2 regions of the Bradyrhizobium sp. USDA 3364 genome follow, and region 2 is predicted to be linked to the other one. Evidence: riboswitches for the same ligand, from Rfam matches in the RefSeq annotation. Region 2 holds a riboswitch; the other holds the start of a gene.
The links. Region 2 has a riboswitch for S-adenosylmethionine ahead of metX (homoserine O-acetyltransferase MetX). Riboswitches for the same ligand answer to the same signal wherever they lie in the genome.

Region 1: linked by a shared signal. The riboswitch ahead of ACVILL_RS16150 (O-succinylhomoserine sulfhydrylase) and the one ahead of metX (homoserine O-acetyltransferase MetX) in region 2 are both predicted to bind S-adenosylmethionine.

The regions. Positions count from the first base shown of each region.
Region 1 is NZ_JBSRYG010000002.1:3,442,764-3,449,198, reverse strand. It holds gene ACVILL_RS16160 (hypothetical protein) at 1-873, opposite strand, end outside; gene ACVILL_RS16155 (2'-deoxycytidine 5'-triphosphate deaminase) at 1,037-2,143, opposite strand; SAM riboswitch at 2,276-2,355, shown strand; gene ACVILL_RS16150 (O-succinylhomoserine sulfhydrylase) at 2,431-3,624, shown strand; gene ACVILL_RS16145 (SDR family NAD(P)-dependent oxidoreductase) at 3,832-4,605, opposite strand; gene pimD (pimeloyl-CoA dehydrogenase small subunit) at 4,736-5,881, opposite strand; gene pimC (pimeloyl-CoA dehydrogenase large subunit) at 5,965-6,435, opposite strand, start outside.
Region 2 is NZ_JBSRYG010000002.1:1,644,467-1,650,901, forward strand. It holds gene ACVILL_RS07700 (MOSC domain-containing protein) at 1-269, shown strand, start outside; gene ACVILL_RS07705 (TIGR02594 family protein) at 329-1,009, opposite strand; gene ACVILL_RS07710 (alpha/beta fold hydrolase) at 1,243-2,115, shown strand; gene metW (methionine biosynthesis protein MetW) at 2,211-2,876, opposite strand; gene metX (homoserine O-acetyltransferase MetX) at 2,873-4,078, opposite strand; SAM riboswitch at 4,164-4,243, opposite strand; gene ACVILL_RS07725 (chorismate mutase) at 4,418-5,281, shown strand; gene hisC (histidinol-phosphate transaminase) at 5,369-6,435, shown strand, end outside.

The DNA of each region.
Region 1 (6,435 bases), 1.8 Mb from region 2:
GAACTGGCCCTCGGACTCGCTGATCTCGGCGACATCATCCTGCGACTCGAAGAGGACGCGCAGGAATGCGGCAAATTCCGTGGCACGGCCACGGCTGCCGCCGAGCGCCTGCGCGACCTCGTCGAAATACTGCATGCCGATCAGCTTACCGGTGAGGTGCAGCAGATAGCTCGCATCCTCAGGGCCGAACACCTGGACGATGACGGGCGCGGCCGTCTTCACATATTCCATCGCGTAGTTGCGATAGGCCTTCTCGAGCCGCTGGCGCGGCCAGCTGTCGACCGGCAGCGCCGGCGCGGTTCTGGAATCGAATGGCGGTGCCTCGAGATGGCGCGCTAACACCAGGCGCTGGTCGAGCTCGAGCGGATGATCGTATTCGCAGTAATAGCCCTCGAGGCCGTCCTGGCCATCGACGCTCTGCTTGGTGCAGACGAAGCCGAGCCGCAAGTCACCAAGCGCGACCCCGTTGTTGGCGTGCCAGCCGCGCAGCATCGCGCGCGAGACCTCGCCGGGCACGCCGCAGATCGCGGTGCCCTTCCAGATCCAGCGCGGCGGCGGATAGCGGATCCAGGCCTTGCGGTCGGTCTCGTACATGTATTCGACATGCACGCCGCCGATCCAGTTGGAGAGGTAATGATACTGCGCGGCCGCGACCGCCGGCGGCAGGCCGTCGAGACCGAGCTTCTTCAGGCCGGGCAGGAAACGCTCCTGCTGCTGGCGGCGAAACACGCGGAAGACGAATTCGGCGGCATCGGCCGTGCCGCGCCGCGTCACCACGGTGAGGATCAGCCCGGTGAAGAAGGCGTGATAGAGATCGGCGACGCTGCGCCACTTCCGCCACTGCGCCTCGCGTGCGTCCTGCTCTCCGGTCATGTTTGCTCCCGCTGTTGTTGTTGGCGAGATCAAGCCTCGCGCGCAGGATCGTAGCCCGGATGCAGCGAAGCGCAATCCGGGGCAACTCAATCCGTGTATGCAGCGCCCCGGATTTCGCTTGCGCTTCATCCGGGCTACGGAATTACACGTGCGCGAAGCGGAATTACACGCGAAAATGCTTGGAGAGCTTCAGGCCCTGCGCCTGGTAGTTCGAGCCGATGCGCTGGCCGTAGAGCGCATCGGGACGCTCGAGCATGCGCTCATAGACGAGGCGGCCGACGATCTGGCCATGCTCGAGAATGAACGGCACCTCGCGCGAGCGCACTTCGAGCACGGCGCGCGCGCCCTTGCCGCCGGCTCCGGCATAGCCGAAGCCGGGATCGAAGAAGCCGGCGTAGTGGACGCGGAATTCGCCAACCAGCGGATCGAACGGCACCATCTCCGCGGCGTAGTCCGGCGGCACCTGCACGGCCTCTTTCGAAGCCAGGATGTAGAACTCGCCGGGATCGAGGATGAGGCTGCCGTCGGGCCGCGCCTTGATCGGCTCCCAGAAATCGTCGACCGCATAGCCGCCGCGTCGATCGACATCGACCACGCCGGTGTGGCGCTTGGCGCGATAACCGACGAAGCCGCCCGAGCTCTCGCCGGAGAGGTCGACCGACAGCGCGACGCCGTGGGTGAGATCGGCATCGTCGATATCGACCAGCCGCTCGGCGGCATGCAGCGCATCGAGCTCGTCGGCGGTCAAGGTCGCCTCGCCGATCCGGAAGCGGACCTGGCTCAGCCGCGAGCCCTCGCGCAGCAGCACCGGAAACGTCTTCGGTGAGATCTCGGCGTAGAGCGGGCCGTGATAGCCGGCCCCGATCATGTCGAAGCGGCGGGTGCCGTCGGCAATCACGCGGGTGAACACGTCGAGCCGCCCGGTCGAACTCTTCGGATTGGCCGCGGCCACGATCTCCGGCGGCAGCGCCAGGCTTTCGAGCAGCGGCACGATGTAGACGCAGTTGGTCTCCAGCACCGCGCCGTCGGAGAGATCGATCTCGTGCAGCTTGAGCTGGTCGATCCGCTCGGCGACGGTGGCATCGGGCCCCGGCAGGAAGCTGGCGCGGACGCGGTAGGCGATGTCGCCGAGGCGGAGATCGAGGCTTGCCGGCTGGATCTGGCTTTCGACGAAGTCATAGGCCGGCAGAATGAGGCCGGCCTCCGCCATCTCCGCGATCATGCGGTCGGGCAGGATTCCGTTGGATTCATCTTCCAGCGTGAACGACACGATGCGGTCCCTTGGCGATCCCTCGAGATGGCCCAAAATCAACCTCTGGCGGCCATCAAGCCCCAAAATATGGGCTTTTACGGGTTATCCGATGACCGTCTTGACGGAAAGGGCGCGAGGGAATATCAGCTGCACTTATCCCGTGGTGATTTGAGCCGGCCGGCTTGCAGCCACGTTAAATAAGTCGCTAAACAGGCCGGGGACAGTGTGATCCCGGCTTGTGGAGGTTGCTCCAGGCCGGTTTTTTTGTGGCCATTTCCGAGGGAAATGGCCACTTCGGAGGTCACATGTCTGAATCTGAAGGTACCGCCCGCTATCGTCCCGAAACCCGCCTCGTCCATGGCGGCACGCTGCGCTCGCAATTCGGGGAAACGTCGGAAGGGCTTTTTCTCACCCAGGGCTACGTCTACGACACCGCCGAGCAATGCGAGGCGCGCTTCAAGGGCCAGGATCCCGGCTTCATCTATTCGCGCTATTCCAATCCGACCATCGCGATGTTCGAGCGCCGCATGATCGAGCTCGAGGGCGCGGAAGCCGCGCGCTCGACCGCGACCGGCATGGCCGCGGTGACCACCGCGATCCTCGCGCCGCTGAAGGCCGGCGATCACGTGGTGGCGTCGAAGGCGCTGTTCGGCTCCTGCCTCTATGTCGTGCAGGACCTGCTGCCGCGCTACGGCATCGAGACGACGCTGGTCGACGGCCTCGATCTCGACCAGTGGCAGCGCGCCCTGCGGCCGAACACCAAAACCTTCTTCCTGGAGAGCCCGACCAATCCGACACTCGACGTGCTCGACATCGGCGCGATCGCCAAGATCGCGCATAGCGGCGGCGCCCGGCTGATCGTCGACAACGTGTTCGCGACGCCGATCTGGCAGAGCCCGCTGTCGCTCGGCGCAGACGTCGTGGTCTATTCCGCGACCAAGCATATCGACGGCCAGGGCCGCTGCCTCGGCGGCGTCATCCTGTCGTCGGAAGCCTTCATCGCCGAGCACATCCATAATTTCATGCGCCAGACCGGCCCGTCACTGTCGCCGTTCAACGCCTGGGTGCTGCTGAAAGGACTGGAGACGCTCGGCGTCCGTGTCCGCGCCCAGACCGAGAACGCGGCGAAGATCGCCGAGGCGCTGGCGAACCATCCGAAGATCACGCGGCTGGTCTATCCCGGCCGTCCCGATCATCCGCAGGCCGAGACGGTGAAGAAGCAGATGGGCGCCGGCTCGACGCTGGTCGGCTTCGAGGTGAAGGACGGCAAGGCCGGCGCCTTCCGCTGCCTCAACGCGCTGAAGATCTCGCGCATCTCCAACAATCTCGGCGATGCCAAGAGCCTGGTCACGCACCCCGCCACCACGACGCATCAGCGCCTGGCGCCGGAGGCCCGCGCCGAGCTCGGCATCAGCGAAGGCTTTATTCGCTTCTCGGCCGGGCTCGAGCACCCCGACGATTTGATCGAGGATTTTGTGCAGGCGCTGGAGCGGGTCTGAGGGGCGTAGAAGCCCGGAAGCGTATGTCGTCCCGGCGTAGGCCGGGACCCATAACCCCAGGGAGCGGTTGCGGCGCGGGCGAGCGACCACGAGCCTTCGTCAAACCAAATCCTGCGGTTATGGGTCCCGGCCTTCGCCGGGACGACACCGAACTTTTCATATGCGATTGCCCTGCCCGCGAGCGGGAGAGGCAAAGCGAGCAAGCCGTTACGTCGCCGCCGTCGTCACACCGCCGTCGACCACGATGGTCTGGCCGGTCATGAAGGTCGAGGCGTCGGAGGCGAGATAGGCCACGGCGCCCGCGATCTCGTCGGGCTCGCCGATGCGGCGGAGCGGCGACGACGCGGTGCGGCGCTTCAGATTCTCCGGATCCTCCCACAGCGCGCGGGCGAAGTCGGTTTTCACCAGGCCCGGCGCCACGCAATTGACCCGCACGCCCTTCGGCCCCCATTCGCCGGCAAGGCTGCGGCACAGCGCGAAGTCGGCCGCCTTGGAGATGCCGTAGGCGCCGATCACGGTCGAGCCGCGCAAGCCGCCGATCGAGGAGATGATCACGACCGAGCCTTTGCCGCGTTCGGCCATCTGCGGCACTGCCAGCGCGCAGAGCCAGATGTTGCTCTTGACGTTCGAGCCCATGATCTTGTCGAAGGCCTCGTCTTTGATGTCGAGCAGCGGTCCGTAATAGGGATTCACCGCGGCATTGCAGACCAGGGTATCGATCTTGCCGTAATGCTTGATCGTGCCTGAGATCAGCGCCTCGACTTCCTCGCGGCGTGAAATGTTGCAGGGAATGACGAGCGCATCGCCGCCGGCCTTCTTGATGCCGTCGGCGACCTCCTGGCAGGCATCCGCCTTGCGCGAGGAGATCACGACCTTGGCGCCGAGTTTTGCGAGGAGCTCCGCGGAGGAGCGGCCGATGCCGCGGCTCGAGCCGGTGATGACCGCAACCCGGCCGGTGAGATCAAACGGGGTGTTTTTCATTGTTGTTGCCTCCCTGTTATTGACGCGTCATTCCGGGATGCGCCGCAAGGCGCAGACCCGGAATCTAGAGGTTGTGTGGCGCGAGATTCCGGGTTCTCGCTTCGCGAGCCCCGGAATGACGTGTGTAGGGTTACGCCAGCAGCCCGCCCCCCTCGCTGACGCGACGGAGGTGGTAGTCGGTGTCGCCGAGCGTGTTCTCGATCATGGTCAGCCGCTTGAAGTAGTGGCCGATCTTGGCTTCCATTGTCATGCCGATGCCGCCGTGAAGCTGGATCGACTGCTGGCCGACGAACTTCAGGGACTTGCCGACCTGCACCTTGGCCGCCGCAACCGCAGACGCGCGCTCCTTGGCATCGTGGAAGTCAGACGCCATGGTCGCGAACATCGACATGCTGCGGGCCTGCTCCAGCGCCACGAACATGTCGGCCGCGCGGTGCTGCAGGCTCTGGAACGAGCCGATCGCAACGCCGAACTGCTTGCGGGTCTTGATGTACTCGACGGTCTCCTTGAGCGACTCGTCCATCGCGCCGACGGCTTCCGCGCACAGCGCGGTGCGGGCTTCGTCGGCGACGCGCTCGATCAGGGGCAGGCCGTTCTCGGGATCGCCGATCGCAGCATCGGCGCCGACCTCGACATTGGTGAAGGTGATGTCGGCTGCGTGCAGGCCGTCCTGGGTGGGATAGCCCTTCCTGGTGACGCCCTTGGCATCCGCCGGGACCAGGAACACGCCGATGCCGGTCTTGTCGCGCTGGCCGCCCTTGGTGCGCGCGGTCACGACAAGCGTGTCGGCGTTCTCGCCGTTGAGCACGACGAACTTCTCGCCGTCGATCACCCAGCCACTGCCCTTCTTCTTCGCTGTGGTCACGACGTCGAACAGGTCGTAGCGCGAGTTCTTCTCGAGCTGGGCAAAGCCGAAGGTCTTGCTGCCGTCGATGATGCCGGGGATGTACTTGGCCTTCTGCTCAGCCGAGCCGCCATGGCGCAGGAAACCGCCGGCGACCACGACGGTGGCGAGATAGGGCTCGACCACCAGCGCCTTGCCGAGCGCTTCCATCACGATCATGGTCTCGACCGCACCGGCGCCGAAGCCGCCGTCAGTCTCCGCGAAAGGCAGACCGAGCAGGCCCTGCTCGGCGAGCTTGCCCCAGAGCGCTTTGCTCCAGCCGCCCTTCTCCTTCATGTACTTCTTGCGGGCATCGAAGTCGTAGGCATCCGCCAGCAACCCGTCGACGCTTTCCTTGAGCAGCCGCTGCTCCTCGGACAGATCAAAATCCATGTTCGTTCCCTTAAACTGAAAGTCGTTACCGAAACCGGGCCCCCTCACCTCTCCCCGCGAAGGGCGGGGGGAGGGAGACAAGATCAAAGCCCCAGCACGGCCTTGCTGATGATGTTGCGCTGGATCTCGTTGGAGCCGCCGTAGATCGAAACCTTGCGGTTGTTGAAGTAGCTCGGCGCGATCTGCGCGGTCCAATCCATGCTTTCGTTCGAGCCGGCATCGCCGTGCTCGTCATAGGGCGCGGCGAACGGACCGATGATCTCCATCAGCAGCTCGGTCGTGGTCTGCTGGATTTCCGAGCCCTTGATCTTGAGCACGGAGGACGCCGGATTGGGCTTGCCCTTGCCGTGCTTGCCTTCGTCGGCGACGACGCGGAGCTGGGTGAGCTCAAGCGCCTTCAGCTCGATCTCGCAGGCCGTGAGCTTCTCGCGGAACGCCGGATCCTCGATGACGGGACGGCCGCCGGACTCCACCTTGGAGGCCAGCGCGCGGATGCGCCGCAGCCGCTCCTTCGAGACGCCGACCCGGGCGATGCCGGTGCGCTCATTGCCGAG
Region 2 (6,435 bases):
TCCGCGCCAACCTCTATGTCGAGGGCTGGCCGGCCTGGCATGAGGCAAGCCTGCTCGACCAGACGATTGCGATCGGTAATGCGCGGGCCAGGGTGGTGAAGCGCATCACCCGCTGCGCCGCGGTCAATGTCGATCCCGATACCGGCGTGCGCGACCTCTCTGTTCCCAACACGTTGATGCAGCGCTTCGGCAACAATGAATGCGGCATCTATGCCGAGATCATCAGCGATGGTGGTGCCGCCGTCGGCGACACGATCGCCGCCGCATAAGCCCGTAGCCTCCGAACGCCGGGCAAGACCCGCATGCGCCGTGCCCGGCTTTCGGCCGATCAGTTCGTCGGCATCACATAGGCGTAGATCCGGCCGCGCGAGACCGGCACCTCGCGGACGCGATGGCTGCTGTTGCCCGAGATCATGATCGGATTGCCCCTGGCGTCGACGCCGGTGATGATGCCGACATGACCGCCGCCGCGGCGACCCATCACGGCGATGGCGCCGACCTGCGGACCCGAAACGCGGGTGCCGTATTTGGCGAACGAACTCGCCATGTCGGAGCCGGTGCCGCGATGGCCGGTGTGCTGCAGCACCATGTTCATGAAACGCGCGCACCACAGGCTGGAGCGCCCGGTCGGATTGCCGCCGAGATAGCGGCGCGCCTCGGCGACGATGCCGGACGAGCCGAAGCCGGAGGAGCCGAAGCCGCTTGCTGCGCTCACGCCGCCGGTGTTGGGCACGGCTTCAGCGTTGCCCGGCAGCGCGGCCGGATTGGTTTCGACGATTCTGCGCGGCTGCGCGAGTGCGCGGCGCTCGGCGCGCGACAGCCGCGCGGCATGCCGGTAGCGATGACGGACATAGTGGCGCGCGTGATGGCCGGCATGTGCCGAATGCGCGTGACGCTGATGGTGCGGACGGGCGGATGCCGAAGAAACCGAAACGACGGCGAGAGTGAGCGAACACAGAGCCAGCGCCAGAACACGAAGCGACCGGCGATACGCAAGCAACTGAACCATACTTCACGAGATCCTCTGTAACACCCCCGAGTCCCCATCGCATTCCCCAAGGGAATGCGGCGGGCGTTTTGAAAATCGGGATGTGGCGCGAGGAAGATTTCATGCGGCGCTGCAGAAACGATTTCTGGGTCATTCCGGGCTGATTCGATGACGAAAAAGGAACCAGAGCTGCCGCATTGCAGCCGCGGAAATTAACTGCAAATCTGGGGCTGGCCAACGAGAGGAGAATTTCAATGCCCTACGCCGTCACGAAAGATAATGTCCGCCTGCATTTCGAAGAGGCTGGCCACGGCACCCCGATCATCTTCCTGCACGAGTTCGCCGCTGACCATACCAACTGGGAGCCGCAGCTGCGCTACTTCGCGCGCGGCCACCGCTGCATCGCCTATTCCGCGCGCGGCTACACGCCGTCGGACGTGCCACCGAGCGCCGATGTCTACACCTACAAGCATTTCTACACCGATGCGCTCGCAGTGCTCGATCACCTCGGCATCGCCAAAGCGCATTTCGTCGGCCTCTCGATGGGCTCCTATTCGTCGCTGCAGGTCGCGCTCAACGCGCCGGAGCGCGCGCTGTCGATGACGCTCGCCGCGGTCGGCTCCGGCTCGAGCCTCGAGAATCTCGATGCCTTCCGCGCGCAATGCCGCGCCAACGCCGAGCAATACGAGACGATCGGCGCGGTCGAGGTCGCCAAGGTGACGCGCGAGGCGCCGAGCCGGATCCCGTTCCTGGTCAAGGACCCGCGCGGCCACGCCGACTTCTACGCCGCGCTCGCCCGCCATGACGCCAGGGGCTCCGCCAACACGATGCGCAGCTTTCAGGGCGGCAGGCCCTCGATCTACACCATGACCGACGCCATCAAGCGCGCGGCGACGCCGGCGCTGATCCTGTGCGGTGACGAGGACGACAATTGCATCGCGCCCAGCATGTTCCTGAAACAGCATCTGCCGGCCGCCGGCCTGTCGTTCTTCCCGAAATCGGGCCACGTGCTCAATCTCGAGGAGCCGGCGCTGTTCAACGAGATGGTCGAGCGCTTCATCGCGCTGGTCGAGGCCGGCCGCTGGCCGGTGCGCGATCCGAGGTCACTGGTGGCGGCGCCGGTCTAGACCGTCATTGCGAGCGGAGCGAAGCAATCCATTCGTCCGCACATGCGGAGAGATGGATTGCTTCGTCGCTTCGCTCCTCGCAATGACGTCGATGGCTACTTCCCCTGCCCGCCGCGGCTGAGCAAGAACACGCCCTGCTCGCCGAACATGTTCCACACCCACCAGGGCAGGTTGAGCGGCACCGGACGGCCGTAGAGATCGAGCGCGACCGCGCGCTCCATCTTGACGTTGATCTCCTCGCAGAGCTGCACGAAATCCTTGATGGTGCAGAAATGGATGTTCGAGGTGTCGTACCAGTTCGCCGGCAGATTCTCCGTCCGCGGCATGTGGCCGCCGATCAGGAGCTGCAGCCGCATCTTCCAGAACCCGAAATTCGGGAACGAGACGATCGCGCGCTGACCGATGCGCAGCAGGTTCTCCAGCACCACCTTCGGCTGCCGCGTCGCCTGCAGGGTCTGCGACAGGATCACGTAGTCGAACGCGTCATCGGGATAGTTGACGAGGTCGGTGTCGGCATCGCCCTGCACTACCGCGAGCCCCTTGGCGACGCAGCCATTGACGCCCTCGCGCGACAGCTCGATGCCGCGGCCGTCGATGCCGCGGCTCTCCAGCAGCTGCAGCAGCTCGCCATCGCCGCAGCCGACGTCGAGCACGCGCGAGCCCGGCCGCACCATCTCGGCCATCAAAAGATGATCGGTACGATAGCCGCCGGTCCGCTCCGGCGCGACGCCCGGCAAGGGCAGTGTCTGCTGCATGCTCATGACTGGCCGTCATTCTTCAGTCCGCGCGCCTTGCCTGCGGCCTGCAGGAAAGCGCGGGAGATTTCCAGGAATTCGGGCACGTCGAGCAGGAAGGCGTCGTGCCCCCGATCGGTCTCGATCTCGGCGAACGACACCCGTGCGCTGGAGGCATTCAGCGCATGCACCAGCGCGCGCGATTCCGAGGTCGGAAACAGCCAGTCGCTGGTGAACGAGACCACGCAGAACCGGGTCTCGATGCCGGTGAACGCCTTCGCCAGCACGCCGTTGTGGTCGGCTGCGATGTCGAAATAGTCCATCGCGCGGGTCAGATAGAGATAGGAATTGGCATCGAAGCGCTCGACAAAGGACGAGCCCTGGTAGCGCAGATAGCTCTCGACCTGGAAATCCGCATCGAACGAGAAGGTCGGCAGCTCGCGGTCCTGCATCCGCCGGCCGAACTTGCGATGCAACGCGGCGTCCGAGAGATAGGTGATGTGCGCGGCCATGCGTGCAACTGCCAATCCGCGATGCGGATGCGCGTCCTCGTCGACATATCGGCCGCCGCGCCAGTCCGGATCGGCCATCACGGCCTGGCGGCCGAGCTCGTGGAACGCGATGTTCTGCGCCGAGTGGCGTGTCGAGCAGGCGATCGCCAGCGTCGCGAACACGCGCGCGGGGTAGGCCGCGGTCCATTGCAGCGCCTGCATGCCGCCCATCGAACCGCCGACCACGCAGAACAGCGTGGTGATGCCGAGGCGATCGATCAGCATCGCCTGCGCCCGCACCATGTCGGGGATCGTGATGATCGGGAAATCGAGCCCCCACACCTTGCCGGCCGCAGGGTTGAACGAGGCGGGCCCGGTCGAGCCCATGCAGCCGCCGATCACGTTGGAGCAGATGATGAAGTATTTGTCGGGATCGATCGGCCTGCCCGCGCCGACCATGGTGTCCCACCAGCCGGGCTTGCCGGTGACAGGATGGGTGTTGTTGACGTGCTGGTCGCCGGTCAGTGCATGGCAGATCAGGATCGCGTTGGACCTGTCGGCATTGAGCTCGCCATAGGTCTGGTAGGCGATCTGGAACGGTGCGAGATCGACGCCGCAATCGAGCTTGAGCGGCTGATCCATCCCGAACTTCGCCACCAATGACGACGGATGATCGGCCTCATGGGCGCGATCATCGCTGGGGATCGGTTGGCTCGTTATCGGACGCACGTTGCTCATTTAGGCGACCCTGCCTCCGCGCGGGAGGCCTCGAACAGAAAATCAAGCCATAAAAAACCCGGCCTGAACATAGGTTCGGCCGGGAGCTGATCTGTCCCCGGCCTGTTTAGCGAGTTGTTTAACGTGGCTGCAAGCCGGCCGGCTCAAATGACCACGGGATGCCGGGAACGTAGTCCCCAGGGCCCCCGCCGTCAAGGCAGCCCTGTCGCCGGCCAATTGGTTAACCGTTTCCGCAAGGCTGGACCGCGAGGTTTCTCTTTGCTTTCAGTGGCCGTCTTTCCTAATCAGGGGCCCTGTCCGACGCGGCAACGGGCCGCCCCGACGACAAGGTTTGAGAGCATGTCCAACCCACCCCCGTCGCCGCCCACGCTGCAGGAGTTGCGCAAGGAGATTGACGCGATCGACGAGCAGGTCCACCGCCTGCTGATGGCGCGCGGCGACATCATCGACCGCCTGATCCAGGTCAAGAAGACCCAGGAGGTCGGCTCGGCGTTCCGCCCGGCACGCGAGGCCAGCATGATGCGCGAACTGGTGCAGCGTCATCGCGGCATCCTGCCGCTCGACACCATCGAGGGCATCTGGCGCGTCATCATCTCGACCTTCACCTACGTGCAGGCGCCGTTCGCGGTGCATGCCGATGTGTCCGTCGGCGAGTCGGCGATGCGCGACTCGGCGCGGTTTCACTTCGGCTTCGTGGTGCCCTACGTCTCGCATTTCAGCGCACAGGCCGCGGTCGAGGCGGTGACGAAGTCGAAGGGCGACCTCGCGCTGGTCTCCGCGATCGCGAGCCGCACGCCGTGGTGGAATGCGCTGGAGGCCGACGGCGCGCCGAAGATCATCGCGCGGCTGCCGTTCCTCGAACGCGCCGACCATCCCGCCGCGCTGCCGGTGTTCGTGATCTCGCGGGTCGCCGACGATGCGATGGTGACCGAGGTGCAGACCTGGAGCGTGCGCGTCTCCGGCTGGAACGCCGACGTCGCCCGCGCGCTGGCCCCGCTCGCCGAGATCGTGGCGGTCCCCGACACCGCCTTCGACGGCGCGGCGCTCTTGGTCTCGGTCGCCGGGCGAGACCTTAAGAACAAGGGTTTCGAGGCCATCAAGCTCGCGCTGATCAAGGCCGGCGCCTCGGTGCGCTCGTCGGCCCTCGTCGGCAGCCACGCAACGCGCTATACGGTGCCCTCTAACGGATCGGCCAAAAGCTAGCCGCCCGTGCAGATTCTTGTTTTGACGCGTTTTCTTGACGCGAACCGGTATCCACTTCGCTGGAAAACGCGCTAATCGGAGTTGATGATGTCCCGCCCCGTGCCGAACCCCGGCATCCTCGATATTGCGCCCTACACGCCCGGCAAGAGCCCGATGCCGGAACCGGGCCGCAAGGTGTTCAAGCTGTCCGCCAACGAGACGCCGTTCGGCCCGTCTCCGAAGGCGATCGCGGCCTACAAGGCCGCCGCTGACCATCTCGAGGACTATCCGGAGGGCACCTCGCGCGTGCTGCGCGAGGCGATCGGCCGCACCTATGGACTCGACCCCGACCGCATCATCTGCGGCGCCGGCTCCGACGAGATCCTCAATCTGTTGGCACACACCTATCTCGCGCCGGGCGACGAGGCGATCTCGACCACCCACGGCTTCCTGGTCTACCCGATCGCCACCATGGCGAACGGCGCCAGGAACGTGATCGCGGCCGAGACCAACTTCACCGCCGACGTCGACGCCATCCTCAAGGTGGTGACGCCGAAGACCAAGCTGGTCTGGCTCGCCAACCCGAACAATCCGACCGGCACCTATATCCCGTTCGACGAGGTCAAGCGGCTGCGCGCCGCGCTGCCCTCGCATGTGCTGCTGGTGCTCGACGCGGCGTATGCCGACTACGTCTCGCGCAACGACTACGAGCTCGGCATCGAGCTGGTCGCGACGACGGACAACACGGTGGTGACGCACACCTTCTCCAAGATCCACGGCCTCGCCGCGCTGCGAGTCGGCTGGATGTTCGGCCCGGCGCATATCGTCGATGCCTGCAACCGGATCCGCGGTCCGTTCAACGTCACGACGCCGGCGATGCTGGCGGCAGTGGCGGCGATCGAGGACACCGCGCATGTGCAGATGTCGCGGACCCACACCGAACAGTGGCGCAACTGGCTGACCGAGGAGATCGGCAAGCTCGGGCTGAAGGTGACGCCGAGCGTCGCCAATTTCGTGCTGATCCACTTCCCGACCGACAAGGGCAGGACCGCGGCCGAGGCCGACGCCTATCTCACCCGGCGCGGCCTCGTGCTGCGCGCGCTCAACAATTACAAGCTGCCGCATGCGCTGCGCATGACCATTGGCACCGAGGAGGCCAACCGCCTCGTGGTCGA